Regions from separate parts of the Paenibacillus sp. NMA1017 genome, predicted to be linked through region 3. Evidence: riboswitches for the same ligand, from Rfam matches in the RefSeq annotation. Region 3 holds a riboswitch; each other region holds the start of a gene.
The links. A riboswitch is a leader RNA that binds a small molecule or an ion and turns the genes downstream of it on or off. The one in region 3 is predicted to bind glycine.
Positions count from the first base shown of each region.

Region 1: linked by a shared signal. The riboswitch ahead of sdaAB (L-serine ammonia-lyase, iron-sulfur-dependent subunit beta) and the one ahead of gcvT (glycine cleavage system aminomethyltransferase GcvT) in region 3 are both predicted to bind glycine.
Region 2: linked by a shared signal. The riboswitch ahead of AC5ELV_RS15585 (alanine/glycine:cation symporter family protein) and the one ahead of gcvT (glycine cleavage system aminomethyltransferase GcvT) in region 3 are both predicted to bind glycine.

Region 1 is NZ_JBZXYR010000007.1:12,733-19,056, reverse strand. Features, by position in the region: gene AC5ELV_RS17300 (DUF6359 domain-containing protein) at 72-1,676, opposite strand; glycine riboswitch at 2,014-2,129, shown strand; gene sdaAB (L-serine ammonia-lyase, iron-sulfur-dependent subunit beta) at 2,341-3,030, shown strand; gene sdaAA (L-serine ammonia-lyase, iron-sulfur-dependent, subunit alpha) at 3,020-3,919, shown strand; gene AC5ELV_RS17285 (Ig-like domain-containing protein) at 3,991-6,324, opposite strand, start outside.
Region 2 is NZ_JBZXYR010000005.1:287,028-293,351, reverse strand. Features, by position in the region: gene AC5ELV_RS15595 (carbohydrate ABC transporter permease) at 1-66, shown strand, start outside; gene AC5ELV_RS15590 (iron-containing alcohol dehydrogenase) at 215-1,387, shown strand; gene AC5ELV_RS15585 (alanine/glycine:cation symporter family protein) at 1,445-2,863, opposite strand; glycine riboswitch at 3,023-3,117, opposite strand; glycine riboswitch at 3,136-3,212, opposite strand; gene AC5ELV_RS15580 (glycoside hydrolase family 1 protein) at 3,377-4,834, opposite strand; gene AC5ELV_RS15575 (LacI family DNA-binding transcriptional regulator) at 5,047-6,018, shown strand; gene licT (BglG family transcription antiterminator LicT) at 6,252-6,324, shown strand, end outside.
Region 3 is NZ_JBZXYR010000004.1:332,535-338,858, forward strand. Features, by position in the region: gene AC5ELV_RS13615 (PTS mannitol transporter subunit IIBC) at 1-405, opposite strand, end outside; gene gcvH (glycine cleavage system protein GcvH) at 831-1,223, opposite strand; glycine riboswitch at 1,618-1,716, shown strand; gene gcvT (glycine cleavage system aminomethyltransferase GcvT) at 1,893-2,993, shown strand; gene gcvPA (aminomethyl-transferring glycine dehydrogenase subunit GcvPA) at 3,118-4,473, shown strand; gene gcvPB (aminomethyl-transferring glycine dehydrogenase subunit GcvPB) at 4,470-5,966, shown strand; gene ptsP (phosphoenolpyruvate--protein phosphotransferase) at 6,086-6,324, opposite strand, start outside.

The DNA of each region.
Region 1 (6,324 bases), on a different contig from region 3:
AAGTCGCCTGATCCCTCTGCAGGGATCAAACGACTAACCAATACCAACTCACATTGAGCTTCTGGCGATAATTATGAAGCTGCTCCATAGGAGCCAGACTTGAACGTTCTAGGATCGTACCATTTGTAGCCTGCTGCCGGAGCAGACCAAGGCTCAGGCTGCGGTTCCGTGGAAGCCGCAGGCTCCTCGAATGGCAGAAGCTTCGTTGGTTGATCCAGAGTCAAACCTGCCACATCAGACAATTTCGTGTAGTCCTGCTTCCATGCAAGCCATTGGACCGTTTGTACCAGGAAGGTGGAATCATCCACTTCTTTGAAACCATCATATGTCTTCTTCGACTGTCCGTTTTCTTCACGCACATATTTCGGTGTAGCATCTTCTACAGGGGAAGAATCACCGATGAACGCTGCTTTGCCTTGACCCATCTTGGAGATAGCGGCATAAGGTCCTTCCGCACGGCCCCCGCCGTTATAAACTCCCTGGTCTACCGCATTACCCCATTTTTTCGTGCCTGAAGGGATATAAGCAATGCCTTTAGCCTTGGTAGGATCAATAATAGCCAGCGTAGATCCTGCATGCATTGCAATCGAGCGCACACCCTTGGTAATGCCGAAAGATTGATCTGCGGCTACAATGTCGGTAGCATTCACGTCGCCCAGTGCATTGTAACGGAAACGAACGCCAAAGTTGGTCGCCAGCCAATCGGAGCTTGTTAATCCTTGCATCGCCGGTGATGCAGCTTCTTCTGCAGTCATGCCTTTGGCCGGATTAGTATAGGCTCCACGACGGTAGCCATTCATAACCTCGGAGGAATCCCAACGGTTTTTGTTACGGTCCGCATTATAATGATCGGAGATGAAGAAGACGCTCCCCCCGTTATTCACGTATTGCAGCAGGGCAGCCTGCTCGGATGCCTTAAAGGCAACATTCGCTTCACCGATGATGAACACATCATATTGGCGCAGCTTGTCATATGTTATGGCCTGCTCTCCATAAGTAAAAGGAATGGGACGATTCAATTGGTCTACCGTAAAGCCTACATTACGCAGTCCATTGGCAAAGTCGGAGAAGGCGCCTTCAATGACCCAATCTGCTGCACCAGCGGTCTGTGCGTGCGTATTATCGAACAGCACCTTTTTGCCTTTTCCATCCGGCAGTGTAGTACCAGGTTGACCCGGGTTGCCAGGTTCAGGTTCGCCCGGATTACCAGGTTCCCCCGGTTCGCTTCCGTTCACCAGTTCAACAGCGCTCGGGCTTTTCACTCCACCAAAATTATTGTAGGCGCCAAGTATACCCGTCACACGAATTTTGCTGCCGATCAGCTCAGGATGGCCTGACAGCCCAAATTGCCCTCTGTACGCGGATGTCAGCTGTACATCCAATAGATTAGAAGTGCTACGTTCATTAGCCTGGTCGGCAATCAGTACGTTAAAATCATTCACAAACGGAGAAGAAAAGTTAGCCGTTTTCGATCCGGTAGCATGTCCGACGATGTAACCTTCCACCGTCACCGTACCTCCACTGCTTTGGCGCTGAAGTGCTTCGGCTACTGTCAATGCTCCCTCTGCCTTGACCTGACCGAATGGAACGAAGATCCCGATCAGCATTGATACGATTGCTGCTAGATGCAGCATCCCTTTTAAGCGTGAACCTGTGAACCGTGAGCCTTTTACCATACGTCAATATCCCTCCTATGATTTCCATAAATATACTTGTCCTTTATCAGATTAGCTGCCAATCTTCTAATTCCTTCCTGGTTTTATCCATAATTATGTAAATTTTAATCTTTTTTATTGGAAACGCACCTGTTTCAGGATTTTGCAAAATTCGATTCCAGTCGCTCCAAAGCGCAATATCTAGACGAACTAGGCCATTTCGATCTATATATTGTTCATTGGAAGTCGCTTATTGGGTTTTTGCAAAATCCTCGTTTATGTAAAAATTGAACCCTGTGATTGACACCGAGCACGGCATACATTACGCTAAGAAAGACATGTAGAACGGTATACGCGAATGAAGATGACGGGAGAGTCTGTCCAGGGAGCCTACACTCTGGCGGCACCGAAGGAGCAAGACGCCAGCACCCGGCTGGCGGATAATCTCTCAGGTCCATGTATCGTCATCTGACGCAACTCTGGAGAGAGCGCAAGCCACCCAAGGGGTAAGGCGGTAAGTACACCGCACGAAACTCTCAGGTAACGAGGACAGAGATAAGGGAAACTTCCTTATCCTGTCCTTTTTTGTGCTCACATTGTGCGTCAGCATTAGCAACCGTCATAACCGCGCAAAGACGCGGAAATACCATATAGTATGGTATTAGAACATACAGGGGGCCACACCATGCGTTTCAAAGATGTATTTTCCATTATCGGTCCGGCCATGACCGGACCTTCCAGTTCACACACCGCAGGCGCGGTTCGGCTCGCACGCGTTGCACGGCACTGGCTTGGGGCGCAGCCTGACCGTGCCCGCATGACATTGTACGGCTCCTTTGCCGACACGTATAAAGGACACGGTACAGACCTGGCGCTCATCGCAGGGCTGCTTAATTACGATACGGACGATCACCGGATTCCCGATGCCGAGCAATGGGCAGAGCAAGCCGGGATGGCCGTGGAATTCGCCGTCAGCGGACTACCCGCGCCTCATCCGAACACCGTCCGTTTCGAGTTGTGGAAGGGCGAGGATCAGCGCACACTGCTGGGCTCCTCCATCGGCGGCGGCAGCATCCATGTCCAACAGCTCAACGAATTCCGGGTCAATCTGACCGGAGAGCTGCCTACGCTGGTGCTTCTCCACTCGGATAAGCCCGGTACATTGGGCGCGATAACTTCAGCGCTAGGCGCGGCCCACATTAACATTGCCTATATGCACGTAGATCGCAAAGGCCGGGATGGTGAAGCACTCACCGCCATTGAAACGGACAGTTCTGCTCCAGCTGAACTGATTGCAGAACTGCGTTCTTTACCTCATATGTATGAAATTAAGATGATTAATTTGAAAAAAGGAGCTGAATCCGATGAGGTTTAGCCATCTGCATGAAATCAGCGCTTTATGCGCTGAAGAATCCACCACGATTGGCCGTTTGATGATTCAAGAGCAGGTACAAGAGACGAATACAACGGAGGAAGAAATCTTCCGCCAAATGTCTGATTATTATGAAGTCATGAAGGAAGCCGTTCATCGCGGTCAGACACAAGACACCGTATCCCGCAGTGGATTGACGGGCGGCGACGGCAAGCGTCTGGCCGAGTATCTGCGGTCAGGGGAAACCTGCTCCGGTGATGCCTCCGCCCTCGCCATGGCTTATGCGCTCTCCGTGTCGGAGGTTAATGCGTCCATGGGGCGCATTGTCGCCACGCCTACCGCAGGCTCATGTGGGGTTATCCCTGGTGTGTTCATCAGTGCACAGGAGCGGTTCGGCTGGGATGATGAGCATATGGTGAACGGCCTGTTCGCCGCTGGAGCCATTGGCTACGTGATCGCCAACAACTCCTTCATTTCTGGCGCGGAGGGAGGCTGTCAGGCTGAGATTGGCTCAGCTATCGGGATGGCCGCTGGCGCTATGGTCGAGCTGCGCGGTGGTACGCCTGAACAGGCTGTTCACGCCGTGGGCCTCGCTCTTAAGAACACGCTCGGCCTGATTTGCGACCCCGTCGCCGGACTCGTGGAGATCCCGTGCATTGTGCGCAACGGGCTGGGAGCCGTGACTGCGCTTGCCGCAGCGGACATGGCTTTGGCGGGTGTGCGCAGCGCTATTCCGTCTGACGAAGTCATTGACGTAATGCTTGAAGTCGGCAGTGCGATGCCGTCGAAGCATCGCGAGACCGCCAAAGGCGGGTTGGCCCAGACGCCGACTGGCAAGCGTTTGACCGAATCACTTACACGCAACACACCGACCAAGAAGGATAAGTCATAATTTATAAGCGGTAGCCTCCTTAAAATAAAAGAGCAAGCATATCGTCCTTGGACGTATGCTTGCTCTCTTTTTTACTGAACGGTCACCTGTACCTTCGTCATTTTACCTGCATATTTCACAGTAATTACTGCTTTGCCCTTGCCCTGTGCCTTAATGTTACCGTCTTTGACGGTCGCAACAATAATTCTGGACGAGGACCAGACAGCCGGTTTGGAAACATCCTTCTCCGACTCATCCTTATACGTGGCTGTAGCCGTTACCTTAGCCAACTGTCCTGCCTTCAAATTCAATGCGACTTCGTCTGTTTGCAAATATTTAAGCGTATCAACGTCTACAGGTACGCTGATTATCTTCCCGCCAAACTTCGCCTGAATGTTAGCTTTACCGTAGCTAACCGCGGTAACCTGACCCTTTTTAACAGTGGCTACCTTATAATTAGACGTTTTCCATTCAGCTTGGGTCGTAACGTCCTTTTCTTTACCATCACTCGATTTAACCACAATCGCGATGGTTTTTTGATCTCCAGATTTGAGCGATAGCGCGATTGCATCCGCTTCAATCTTTTGCGCTACGTCCACTTCTACCGTAAACGTAATGTTTTGCTTGCCATATGAAGCAGTCACAGTTGCCTTACCGCTACCATTTGCTTTGATCAAACCTTCGCTAACTTCAACCACTTTTACATTACTAGTTGTCCAGGTGGCGTCCTTGGTTACATCTGTTTTTGTACCGCCACTCTTAACGCCTGTTACTTTCAGCTGCTTCGTTTCCTGAGCACCAAGCGCAATTACGCGCGAGTCTGTTTCCAGACGGTCTACAAGGCCTACTTGTACGTTAATCGTCAGTTTTTTGCCATTATAGGTCGCTGTAATAACCGCTTTACCAGCGGATTTACCCGTAATCGTTCCTTTGGACACAGAGGCAATATCTTCCGCGCTTGAAGCCCATTCTGCATCCTGTGTTACATCTTCCTTACGCCCATCCGCATAAGTAGCCGTCAAAGTTGCAGTATAGTCCTCATCAATATCAATCGTTGCCGTTTTGGAGGACAGAGACAGATCACCGGGTACATTTACGGAAACTGTAGCTGTAACTGTTTTGCCACCATAAGAAGCGGTGATCGTAGCCTCACCTGTTTTATAACCTGTGACTTCTCCCGCACTGACAAAAGCGATATCTTCATTGCTGGACTTCCACTCTGCCTTACTTGTGATATCTTCTTCCGTACCTGTTACATACGTTGCGGTCAGCTTGAGCTTTTTGGATTCCTTAGCATTCAGGCTCAGCTTGTCCTCACTCAAATCCAGATATCTGGAGGTTTCGACATCTGTCTTGATCGAAACGGTCTTATCTCCATACTTAGCTGTCACCGTAGCCGAACCCGCTCCAATGGCCATAATCGTTCCCTTATTCACAGTCGCAATCTTCTCATCGCTTGATGTCCAAGTAGCCTTATCTGTGATATCCGTTACCGTCCCATCCGGGTAAACGGCAGAAACTTGTATTTTTTTAGATTCATCCAGACGGAGAAAAATATTGGATTCGCTGGCTTTCAGCTTATTCGTTTGATCGACATCCACCGAAATTGTAGCGGACATCGTGCCATATTTACCTGTAATTGTCGCCTTTCCCGCGCTATAGCCGGTAATGGTACCTTTCAGTACATCCGCCACAGCTGCATTGCTGGAGCTCCACTCAGCGGACTCTGTCACGTCCTGTACCGATCCATCAGGGAACGTCGCCGTCAGTTTAACCTTCTCGGTATCCTTCAGTAAAAGAGAAACCTCTGATGAACTGACATCGAGACGTTTAACCTGCTCCACCTGCACAGCAATGGTTACGGTCTGTTGACCATATACGGCCTTAATATTGGCTGTACCTGCTCCCTGAGCGGTAACCAATCCGTTTACTACTGTGGCTACCTTTTGATTATCCGAGGTCCAGGTAGCATCACCCGAAACCTGAGCTGTTGTGTTATCACTGTATGTCGCTGTCAAATCAACCTGTCCTGTACCGCTTGAACGCAAGTTCAGGCTTTGTACACTGGATGTCAGCGCCTTAACCTTTTTCGTTACATGTACCTGAACCGATTGCACCTTCTCTTTATAGGTCGCAACCACGGTGGCTTCCCCTTCAGCCTTGGCCGAAACTGTACCATTATACACAGTAGCAATAGCTGTATTATCACTTTTCCAATCCGTGCTTACGGTTACATTCGAGGTTGTCCCATCGCTAAAAACAGCAGTAGCCGTCAACGCAGCCGTATCTCCCTGTTGCAAAGTTACCTCGTTAGAGGAAAGGACAATCTTGGAAAGCACCGCATCCGCAGCAAATGCAAACCCTGCATATGATGTAAAACTTGAGATCAGGATGACCAACGTCAGAAAACCGGACCATCTATTCTT
Region 2 (6,324 bases), on a different contig from region 3:
ATTTTGTTTCTTTTCATTAGCCGCCAGTTTATTTCCGATCTTGCCGCTGGAGCGGTCAAAGATTAGATTTACTTGAATTCCCTTATTCATTTCATGTATAATGGTCAATCGTCATTTCAAATAGCTTACATGATGAAGTCAGGTATCCAACAGGCAATCAGGATAAGCGGTTTACGATTTGAACATGAACTATGAACTGAGGGGTACTTTCCAGATGAACAAATTCACATATTATAACCCTACCAAATTAATTTTTGGAGACAATCAAATTGAAGAACTGCAGCAGGAGCTGTTGAATTACGGCAAAAATATTTTGCTGATATATGGAGGCGGAAGTGTCAAACGAAATGGTCTGTATGACCAGGTATTAAACGCGCTAGAGCCGCTACATCTCAACATTCATGAATTGTCGGGCGTAGAACCGAATCCGCGCTTGTCCACCGTTAAGAAGGGCATCGACATTTGCCGAAACGAAAAAATCGACTTCTTACTTGCAGTAGGCGGCGGAAGCGTTATTGATTGTACCAAAGCCATCGCAGCAGGGGCTGAATATGACGGCGATGTGTGGGATATTATCAACAAAAAGCACATGCCAACCCAGGCTCTGCCATTCGGTACCATCCTCACACTCGCCGCCACCGGTTCAGAAATGGATCCAGATTCTGTTATCACCAACTGGGAAACAAACGAAAAATACGTATGGGGCAGCGCGGTGACGCATCCGAAATTCTCCATTCTGGATCCAAAAAACACCTTCTCTGTGCCACGTGATCAGACGGTATATGGTATGGTGGATATGATGAGCCATGTGTTTGAACAGTATTTTCACAATGTTAAAAATACACCGTTGCAAGATCGCATGTGCTTTTCTGTGTTGCAAACCGTGATCGAAACTGCACCTAAGCTGCTGGGGGATTTGCACAACTACGAGCATCGTGAAACGATTTTATATGCCGGAACGATTGCTCTTAACGGAACACTGCAAATGGGCTACTTCGGGGACTGGGCTTCGCATACGATTGAACATGCATTATCTGCTGTATATGATATTCCTCATGCTGGTGGTCTGGCGATCCTGTTCCCCAACTGGATGAGACATACAGTGGATCAGGATGCTGCACGTATGAAGCGGCTGATGCTCAGCATGTTTGACTTAGACACCGTAGGTAAAACAGATAGAGAAATCGCCTTGGAAGGTATTGACCGTCTTAGTGCATTCTGGACAAGTCTCGGTGCCCCTTCCACCCTGGCCGATTACAATATTAATGATGAGCAACTGGAAAAAATCGCAAACATTGCAGCCCGTGAAATGGAATACGGAGGCTTCGGTAATTATAAAAAGCTGAATCAAGAAGATATTTTAGCAATTTTGCGCGCATCGTTATAACATTCAAAAGGGAGTGTCCTCAAGCCTATGATGGCTGAAGACACTCCCTTTTAGAATTTATAAATTAACCGTTTGCCCCTTTTCTTCTACTTGAATAGCTGCCCCTACACCGGCACCTGCAAGAATGCCCTTTTTCTTACTAGAATTCAGAGAATCCATATAGGTTCGGGTTTCTGCAACTACGATTCCCGATAAGCCAAGCAGTGCAATCAGGTTCGGGAAAGCCATCATTGCGTTAAAGATATCTGCCAGCAGCCAAATCGCATCCAGTTTAATGAACGCGCCCCCGGCAACCAGTAAGATGAATAGATAACGGTAAGGTTTAATCCACTTGACCCCAAGCAAATATTCAACACAACGTTCCCCGTAATAGTTCCAGCCGAGCATGGTGGTGAACGCGAACATAATCAGAATGATGGTGAGCAGCTCCGCCCCCAGCGGGAATGCACTGGAAAATGCTTGCTGAGTCATCAGGCCTGCATCGGTAGGCCCGCTCCACACACCGCTAACCAGCAGCGTCAACCCAGTCATCACACAAATAACCATCGTATCAATAAACACGCCTGTCATGGAAATTAGCCCTTGCTCCGCAGGCCATTTGGTTTTGGCAGCTGCGGCTGCAATCGGTGCGCTTCCCAATCCGGCCTCATTGGCAAAAATACCTCTGGCTACCCCACTTCGCATCGCCAGCATAATCGTAGCTCCGGCAAATCCGCCCGTTGCAGATGTAGTTGAAAATGCCGAATGAAGCACCAGCGCGATTGCGGCAGGAAGCTGGTCAGCAAACCGAATCAGTACGATGAGACAGATCAGTACGTACAAGCCTGTTTTAAAAGGAACGACCTTCGTCGATACCTTGGCAATGCTTTTAAGTCCTCCAATAGTAACAAGTCCTGTAAGGATCGCAATAATCAGTGCCGTTACAATGGGCGGAACGCCAAAGCTGTTTTCGGTCGAAGATACAATCGCTTTGACCTGCGGAAACGTTCCAATCCCGAACAACGCTACCAGCATGCCCGAAAAAGCAAACAGCATCGCCAGTGGTTTAAAACGGCGTCCAAGACCTTTCTCAATATAATACATCGGGCCGCCGGAAAATTGTCCATTCCGATCTTTCACCCGGTATTTTACCGCAAGTACACCTTCCGCATATTTCGTCGCCATCCCAAAAAAGGCTGCAACGACCATCCAGAACAAGGCACCCGGCCCGCCCAGCTTAATAGCTGTCGCTACGCCGACAATACTTCCTGTGCCAACTGTAGCCGCAAGCGCCGTACTTAAAGCCGCAAAACTACTTACATCCCCGCTGCCTTCATTCGGGGCCTTACCGATCAGCTTGATCGCCAGGGGCAGGCGGAATACCTGCAGCATCTTCAAACGTATGGTCAGCCACAACCCCGTTCCCATGACAAGAATGATGAGAGGCGCCCCCCATATCCAGCTACTAATCGCTTCTAACACATGTACCAAATTCATTTCAACCCGCTCCTCCAGCATATTAGAAAACAAAAAAGAGTCAAATCCGCTGATTCGACTCCTGGAGAGGTTAAAGGCACGAAAAAATACAACCATCTTGTGCAGATTTCCGCCTCTAATAGCTCATAAAAAAGCCTAGGGCATTCCCTGTCACAGGTTATTCGCGTCTCTGTCCTTTTGCCTGAGAGTTTAAGCAGATGTTCTCTGCGGTGCACCTTCGGCGCCCAATTAAGGGTCTCTCCAGAGTTCTGTCCGTTTACGGTCCCCGCTTGTTGCTGTAATCAGCCTAAGCACCTGAGAGTTTTGCCCCTTCGGTCGGAACTTTCGTTCCATCTCCCGCAAACATCAACCAGACATATGAAATTTTTATTCATTATACAGAAAACTTTCAGCTTATTACAAGTGAAAAGTTTGTGAAGCCCTTTGAAATATTATTGTGTCTATCAAAAAAGCGGGTACAGCAGATTGCATCTTAGGATGTCCTCTGCTATACCCGCCCGAGATGATATGGAATTACAATTCTTCACCATTGGTTGCTATCACATTTTTATACCAGTTAAAAGAGTCCTTTTTGGAGCGTTTGAGCGTTCCGTTACCGTCATCATCCAGATCAACGTAAATAAATCCGTAGCGCTTGGACATTTCGGAAGTAGACATGCTCACAAGGTCGATAGGGCCCCAACTGGTGTAACCAATCAGATCAACACCGTCGGCAATCGCTTCCTTCATTTGGGCAATATGCTGACGCAAGTAATCAATACGATATGTGTCATGCACCGAGCCGTCTTCTTCTACCTTATCATAAGCACCTAGGCCATTTTCCACGATGAACAGCGGCTTTTGATAGCGGTCATAAAACGTATTCAGCGTAACACGCAGGCCGATCGGATCGATCTGCCATCCCCAGTCGGAGGACTGCAGATACGGATTTTTCACGCCGCCAATCAGGTTTCCTGCTGCTTTCTCGCCTTCTGGACCTGCAGATACGGTCAAGGTCATATAGTAGCTGAATGAGATAAAATCGACCGTGTTATTTTTCAAAATTTCGGCATCGCCGGGCTCTGTGTGTATCACAATATTATTTTCTTCAAAATAACGGTTCATGTAGTTGGAATATTCCCCACGAGCATGCACATCCGTAAAGAACAGGTTCATTTGATTTTCATGCTGGGCTTTCAGTATATCCTCTGGGTTACACGTATGTGGATAGCTTTCAATACGTGCCAGCATACAGCCGATCTGAGCGCCCGGGATGATCTCATGTCCTCGTTTGGTCGCCAGTGCACTAGCTACAAATTGATGATGCAATGCTTGATATATCGCTTGTTGTTTGTTTTCTACACGGTCAATAACCACACCGCCACCGGTAAATGGGCTCATGGTCATTACATTGATTTCATTAAAGGTCAGCCAGTATTTCACTTTATCTTTATAGCGTGTAAACACCGTTTCGGCATAATTGACGTAATGCTGTATGACTTCGCGTCCCAGCCAGCCATTATACTTCTGAGTCAGACCTAGCGGTGTTTCATAATGTGACAATGTTACCAAGGGCTCAATATTATACTTGCGCAACTCATCAAATACATTGTCGTAGAATTGCAATCCTGCTTCATTCGGCTCGGCATCATACCCATTCGGGAAAATCCGCGCCCAGTGAATGGACATACGAAATACCTTAAAGCCCATTTCAGCGAACAATGCAATATCTTCTTTGTAGTGGTGGTAAAAGTCCACACCTTCACGTTTTGGAAAACGGGCATTGACTTTGCCTGCCAAAATGTCTTCGAGTCGCTCGGACGAAATCTCTATAGCGTGATCGTTCTTACGTTCCGCTTTGGGTACATAGGCAATCATGTCCGCACTGGACAATCCTTTTCCATCTACGTCAAAAGCACCTTCCAATTGGTTGGCTGCAGTTGCCCCGCCCCACAAGAAGTTTTTCGGAAATCCTTTTAGCGCCTTCGTCATGGTATAAGAACCTCTTTCCATATTTAAGATTTTTACTTTGGCCAAGTAATCCCATCAAGTGCTGCAAATGTGAATCAATACCTAACGGTAACCGTTCTCCTTTGAAATGCATTGACGGATGCTTTAAAATAAACGTAATGCCTTCATAAGCATCCTAATCGTTGAAACGCGTTTCATGTCAAGTATTTTTTTCTTATGTGAGGAGAAGCACCATGTCGAATCTTGATCAAATTGCAAAACTGGCGGGCTTTTCCAAAGCTACGGTATCCAGAGTATTAAATCAGTCCCCCCATGTCAGTCACGAAACAAGAACTAAGATTTTGAAAATCATGCAGGAATTAGATTATGTTCCTAATCGGAATGCCATTTCTCTATCCAAGGGTCAGACGCTTCAGATCGGTATCATTACTTCAACTATTAATGAAATTGTTCTCGCTTTTCTGGACAGCTTTGTAGAAGTAGCGGGCCAATATGAATTTCAAACCATTATTTATACTTCAGGAGAAGACAAAAAGAAAGAGCTTCAAGCCTTTGAGGACTTAAAAAGAAAAAGAGTCGATGCGCTGGTCATCATTTCCTGTGTGAATGATACTAATTTTTTGAGTACCTATTGCAAATATGGCCCGATCGTGTCGTGGCAACGAATGGAGCATACCGATATTCGCTCCGTTGCTATGGATCAGTATGAAGGATATATGTTAGCGCTCAAGCATTTGATACAAAAAGGCTATACTCGCATAGCCAATGCTTTTGGCCGTCCGAGCAGCATCAATACCCATAGCAGACAACGAGCCTATGAACAGATCATGAGTGAGCACAATCTGCCAGTGTTGCAACACTGGAATCACTCTTCTATTTATAATATCCGTGATGGCGAACAGGTCGTAAGGGATTTGTTACAGCGTCGGAACGAATTCCCAGAGGCTATTTTATGTGCTAACGATTATGTAGCAGTGGGCATTCTCTGTGAAGCACGCAGACAACGGCTGAATGTACCGGGGGATCTGGCGATTGTTGGTTTCGATAACACGGAGCTGGCGCATACATTGGGGATTACAACGATTCAAAATCCTATCATGGCTCAAGCACAAAATGCCTTTTTCATGCTTTCCCCTCAGCTGATTGGACGCCAAATGGAGCTTCATTCGTTAGAATACAGTCTCATTGAACGTACGACCACGTAAGGTAACGATGTACTTGCAAATTAGGCAAAAGGGCCTTGATATGAAATATTTTTTGTCGAAACAGAATAAAATATGTTGAAATCGCTTTTTTTTGTGCTACAATAGCACTATATCGAAGGATTGTGACCGGTGATGCGGGCAATGCCTGAGTTCAATTGAGTGCTATTGCTAACAATAGTATTGAATTGTGCTTAGGCATTTTTTATTGGTAAAGGATGGGAGGGGGAACTTCAATGATTATTGAGAAGGTGCTCAATAACAACGTCCTATTGACTAAAAACGATAAAGGCAAAGAGGTCATCGTGA
Region 3 (6,324 bases):
AAAGCCTGATCTGACTTTGCCTTCAATGGCCTTGTCGAACTTCTTCAATATCCACGCAGCCAGCGGACCAGCTACCATCGCGCCTAGGAACATCGGGATATCGGCCCCCACTATGACACCCATCGTCATAATGGCACCGATCACACCGCCACGCTGTCCGTGAATCATCGTGCCCCCTGTATAACCGATCAGCAGCGGCAACAAATAATTTTTCATCGGGTCAACCAATTGTGCAAAACCCTCGTTCGGGAACCATCCGGTCGGAATAAAGAGTGCCGTAATCAACCCCCACGCAATAAAGGCTCCCATATTGGGCATAACCATACCGCTAAGAAAACGGCCAAAACGCTGTACGGCGACACGAGTGCCTCCTTTTGAACTTGACTTTGCGTCCAATGTACTCATATTCAAATCCTCCTTGTAGGTAAGCATCACTACCTTTTCTTAAAATTCATACTAAATGACAGCGCTGTCTTCATCAACGAAATGAAAACGTACTTTCGTCATGAATGTTGATGACAACATTTAAATTTAAATTATCCGGGAAGGTATTATACCTGCATAATTCTTCTTAATATGACCTATAGCTATAGAAATTAGTCGAAAAACCGTGCTGGATTATGTATGATTCTTATATGGGGACAACCCTCTACATCAGAATAAAACACGTAATTACGTTTTCAAAAAAAGACAAAAAAATAGCCGCTACGTCAAATCATAGCGACCATTTTATACAAAAATCGAGCAAACTAACGATGCTCTTTTTCAATTAAAAATCAATATAACATCCGAATAACACGCTGTTATTTCATGCTGCATTGCTCCATTTATTACTCCGAAATCAACTGCTCATACTGATCCGCAGACAGTAGCTTGCCCAATGCTTCCTCCACATCTTTATCCATCTCTACTTCGATCATCCAACCTTTTTCATAGGGAGATTCATTCACTAGCTCAGGCGTACTTTTCAGCGCTTCATTCACTTTTAATATGGTTCCCGTCACCGGAGCAAAAAGGTCGGATACCGTCTTCACCGATTCAATCGTACCGATCTCCGCTCCCTGCTCAATCGTTACTCCCGCCTCAGGTAATTCTACAAAAACAATATCACCCAGTTGATGCTGTGCAAAGTCTGTAATACCAATCCGCACCGTTCCATTCTCTGTCCGCTGAACCCACTCATGTTCGTCTGTATACCAAAGTTGCTGCTTTACTTCACCCATCCTGTTCCCCTCACTTCCATATGAATAAAATCGCTTTTGCTCACCTGTATTAGACAGATTAAGATTATGACAACAAGAACACTCATGTCAATAATACTAACAAAAATACTTCATATCACCTCATATAGCGTACTATATAAAAATATAATGGCTTATAACAAACGCTTACATATCCTTATTTATATATTAAATGTTTTTTCTATTGTTTTTGATGACATTTTTATTGACATTTTGAATGAATTTGCGTATTAATGGTTTATAGCAAATGCTTTGGGAAACACCCCGACAACTGCAAACGCGGATGAACGCGGAGGGAGAGACTGCCAAAAAGATTCGCATAGCTGTTGCCGCTTGTGAGACAGTTGTGCACGCGAATCGGATCAAGTTATTATCTGCAAAGCCAGGTAATATACCGTTGATCCCGAAGGTAGCGCCGAAGGAGTAAACCTGCATTGCAGGTGAATCTCTCAGGCAAAAGGACCTCTGCCGGACGCATCTCTGGAGAGCATTCGCTATTGGAGCGGATCACCCAAGGGGAAACCCGGTACATACCGGGGTAACTTTCTGGTATCAAGGACAGAGCTGAAAAAAGAGTGTAGACTGCCGTCTATACGTCTTTTTCGGCCTGTCTTTTTTGTTTAGCCGATCACACCGGATAGGAGTGGAAAAATGACTAATTTGCGAAGAACACCGCTATATTTGTCCTACGGGACGCAGTCTGGGGTTCGTTGTATTGACTTTGGCGGCTGGGAGCTCCCCGTTCAGTTTAGCGGCATTCAAAAGGAGCATGAGGCCGTCCGGCAACGTGCGGGTTTATTCGATGTATCGCATATGGGTGAGTTTTTGGTTGAAGGCAAAGAGGCCGAGGCTTTTCTACAAAGGGTGACCACGAATGATGTCAGCCAGTTGGAACCAGGTCAGGCACAATATTCACTCCTTTGTTACCCCGATGGAGGTGTAGTAGACGACCTGCTTGTTTACTGCAAAGGACCGGAGCGCTACATGCTCGTTGTGAACGCCTCTAACATTGATAAGGATTGGGATTGGTTACTTCGTCATGTACCTGCATCCGTTCACATGGAGAATGTGTCTGATGCGATAGCATTGCTGGCGTTGCAGGGACCGGAAGCAGCACGTATTGCCGCAGCCGTGGCAGATACGGATATTACGAATCTGGCATCTTTCCGCTTCCATGAGGACGTGCCATTGTTCGGAGCAAAAGCTCTCGTCTCACGAACCGGATATACGGGCGAAGACGGTTTTGAATTTTATGTACCTGCTGCGGAAGCACCAGCCGTATGGGAGGGTTTGCTTCGTTCCGGTGAGTCGTATGGGCTGGTTCCCGCTGGACTTGGTGCCCGGGATACACTACGCTTTGAGGCTCGGTTGCCGCTGTACGGACAGGAGTTATCTGCCACGATTTCACCACTCGAAGCCGGTCTGGGTTTCTTCGTCAAGCTGAATAAAGGAGATTTTATCGGTAGAGAAGCACTTCAGCGTCAAAAAGAACAAGGGATTCCTCGTAAATTGATCGGGCTGGAAATGATGGACCGCGGTATCCCACGCGCCCATTATCCGGTATTCGCAGAAGGTCAACACATCGGTGAGGTCACAACGGGGACTCAGTCGCCCACCTTGAAGCGTAATTTGGGCCTCGCCTTGGTGGACAGTCGTTTTAGCACCCTCTCCACACCGTTGGAGGTTGAGATTCGTGGCAAACGCCTACGTGCCGAGGTGGTGGCAGCACCCTTTTATAAACGCCCACGCTGATTTTAAACTCTCTTCATTTCCATAAAGCATACATGTCATATATGAACTTCCGGGTTTCTCCATCTCACGCTTTTTATTAGCTCATTTACGATTAAATTTTGCTTTTCGAAAGGAGCCAGAACCTATGAAGCAGCATCGTTATCTCCCTATGACTGAACAGGATCAAACCGAAATGCTGCGTGTGGTCGGTGTATCATCCATTGATGAATTATTCAGTGACATTCCAGAGGCCATTCGATATCAAGGGGAACTCCCTCTTTCTTCTCGACTCGATGAGAAAGCCTTAACCCGCCACTTGGCCGAGCTGGCCGGACACAATGCCAATACAGACACACATGCCAGCTTCCTTGGCGCAGGAATTTATGATCATCATATTCCGTCCGTCATCCAGCACATCACTTCACGCTCGGAATTTTACACAGCCTACACCCCCTATCAACCGGAAGTAAGCCAAGGCGAGCTACAAGCGATTTTCGAATTTCAGTCGTATATTTGCGAATTGACGGGCATGGCTGTAGCTAATGCCAGCATGTACGACGGAGCGACTGCACTAGCGGAAGCGGGCTCACTGTCCGCCGCAGCTACCCGCCGTAAACAGCTTATCGTATCGAGGTCCGTCCATCCAGAGGCACGCCAGGTATTGGCAGCCTATGCACGCGGATTGGATTTGGACATCGTAGAGATTGGCTGTTCGGACGGCGTAACGGATGCTGATGCGTTAGCGGCGGCCGTATCGGAACAGACCGCGGCTGTTTTGGTCCAAAGCCCCAACTTTTTCGGAGCCGTGGAAAATTTAAAGCCGATGGCTGACCTCATCCATGCGCACAAAGGTCTTTTGGTCGTCAGTGCCAACCCACTGGCACTTGGCTTGCTGGAGACACCCGGCAAACAGGGCGCGGATATTGTGGTAGGGGACGCGCAGCCACTTGGCATTTCCTCTTCTCTCGGCGGTCCGACTTGTGGATACTTTGCCGTTTCTCAGGCACATATGCGCCGTATCCCCGGCCGTATTGTGGGTCAGACCACAGACCGCAACGGTAAACGCGGCTTCGTGCTGACCTTGCAAGCGCGGGAACAGCATATCCGCCGCGAAAAGGCCACCTCTAACATTTGTTCCAATCAAGCGTTGCTAGCTTTATCTGCATCTGTATACTTGTCTGTCATGGGTAGACAGGGGATTCAGGAAGTAGCCGAGCTAAATTTGCATAAAAGCCGTTATGCTTTAGAACAATTGCTGAGCTTGAAGGGCGTAACTGCCTCGTTTAACGCACCGACCTTTAATGAATTTGCCATTAGACTGCCTAAGGGTACGGATATGAGCAAACTCCAGGCCGAGCTGCTAGGTGCTGGATTTATCGCTGGCTACGATTTGGGCCGGGACTATGAGGAACTTGCTGGTCACATGTTGATTGCCGTGACGGAGCAAAGAACCAAAGAAGAGATCGACCAATTTGTACACACCTTGGGGGGATTGCTATGACACACACCGGACAGGATCAGAAACAAGGGCTGTTGAAGGAACACGATCAAGCGCTCATTTTTGAATTGAGCCGTCCGGGTCGCATCGCCTATTCCCTTCCCGAGTGCGACGTTCCCCGTCGCCCGGTGGCAGAGCTTTTGCCAGATTATGCGCTGCGCAGCGAACCTGCGGCATTACCCGAGGTATACGAAGTAGACGTTATTCGGCATTATACCGCCTTGTCCCGGCGCAATTTTGGCGTGGACAACGGATTTTATCCGCTCGGCTCCTGTACGATGAAATACAATCCGAAGGTGAATGAAGATATCGCCCGATATACAGGCTTCGCCAAAATCCATCCATACCAGCCCGAGGATAGCATCCAGGGTGCCATGGAGCTACTACATACGCTCCAAAATGATTTGGCTGCGTTAACGGGCATGGATGCCGTCACGCTTCAGCCCGCTGCGGGCGCCCATGGCGAATGGACCGGGCTGATGATGATTCGCTCATACCACGAAGCACGTGGTGAGCGACGTACCAAGGTGCTCGTGCCGGATTCGTCGCACGGAACGAACCCCGCCAGCGCAACCGTCGCGGGCTTCGAAACAGTCACCCTTCCTTCCACCCCTGAGGGGCTGGTGGATCTGGATGCGCTGCGTCAAGCCGTAGGCAGCGACACCGCTGCGCTCATGCTGACCAACCCGAACACGCTTGGGCTGTTCGAGAAGCAAATCACTGACATTGCTGCCATCGTGCATGACGCGGGGGGGCTACTCTACTATGACGGAGCGAACTCCAACGCCATCATGGGGATTACCCGTCCCGGAGATATGGGCTTCGACGTAGTGCATCTCAATTTGCACAAAACGATGAGTACCCCGCACGGTGGTGGTGGCCCCGGCGCTGGGCCTGTCGGCGTAAAGCAACGGCTCATCCCTTATTTGCCCAAGCCGCTTGTCGCACGGGATCCGCAGGGTAAGTACCGCTGGGACCGGGAACAGGGAGATTCGATTGGACGGGTTAAAGCCTTTTACGGCAACTTCGGTATTCTCGTCCGTGCCTATGCCTATATCCGTAGCTACGGTCCTGATGGCTTAAAGCGTGTATCGGAATGCGCTGTGCTCAATGCCAATTACATGATGCATCGGCTCGCTCCACATTTTGACCTCCCCTACCCTGGACATTGCAAACACGAATTCGTAATGTCAGGGCGAGGCTTGAAAAAATTTGGAGTGCGCACGCTTGATGTAGCCAAACGGCTGCTTGATTTCGGCTACCATCCGCCTACAATTTACTTCCCGCTGAATGTAGAGGAGTGCATCATGATCGAGCCCACGGAAACGGAAAGTAAGGAAACACTTGATGCTTTTGTCGACACTATGATTCATATTGCTCGGGAAGCAGAAGAAAACCCTGAGCTGGTGCTCAATGCACCATATACTACTCCAGTCACAAGATTGGACGAAACTACCGCAGCCCGCAAACCTGTACTGAATTGCTCATGCAGTTAAAAACAAATTCTACTTAAAGCATGCAAAAAAGCCGGTATCTAAATAGATACCGGCTGCTGTATGTACACAGCAATTTTTTGTTGGAAAAAGATATAACCTTTGAAATGTAATACCCTTCCTTAGCCTTCGATGCTTTGAACCAATTCAACAACCTGTTCTGCTGTTTGCATGTCCAGAGCTTTTGTAGCCAGTTTTTCCATGTCCGCACGGGACAACTTGGAAATTTGACTACGTGCTGGCAGAATGGAAGTTGCGCTCATACTGAACTCATCAAGTCCCAGACCCAGCAGCAACGGAATTGCTGTTGTATCTCCTGCCATTTCGCCACACATACCAACCCAACGTCCTTCACGGTGAG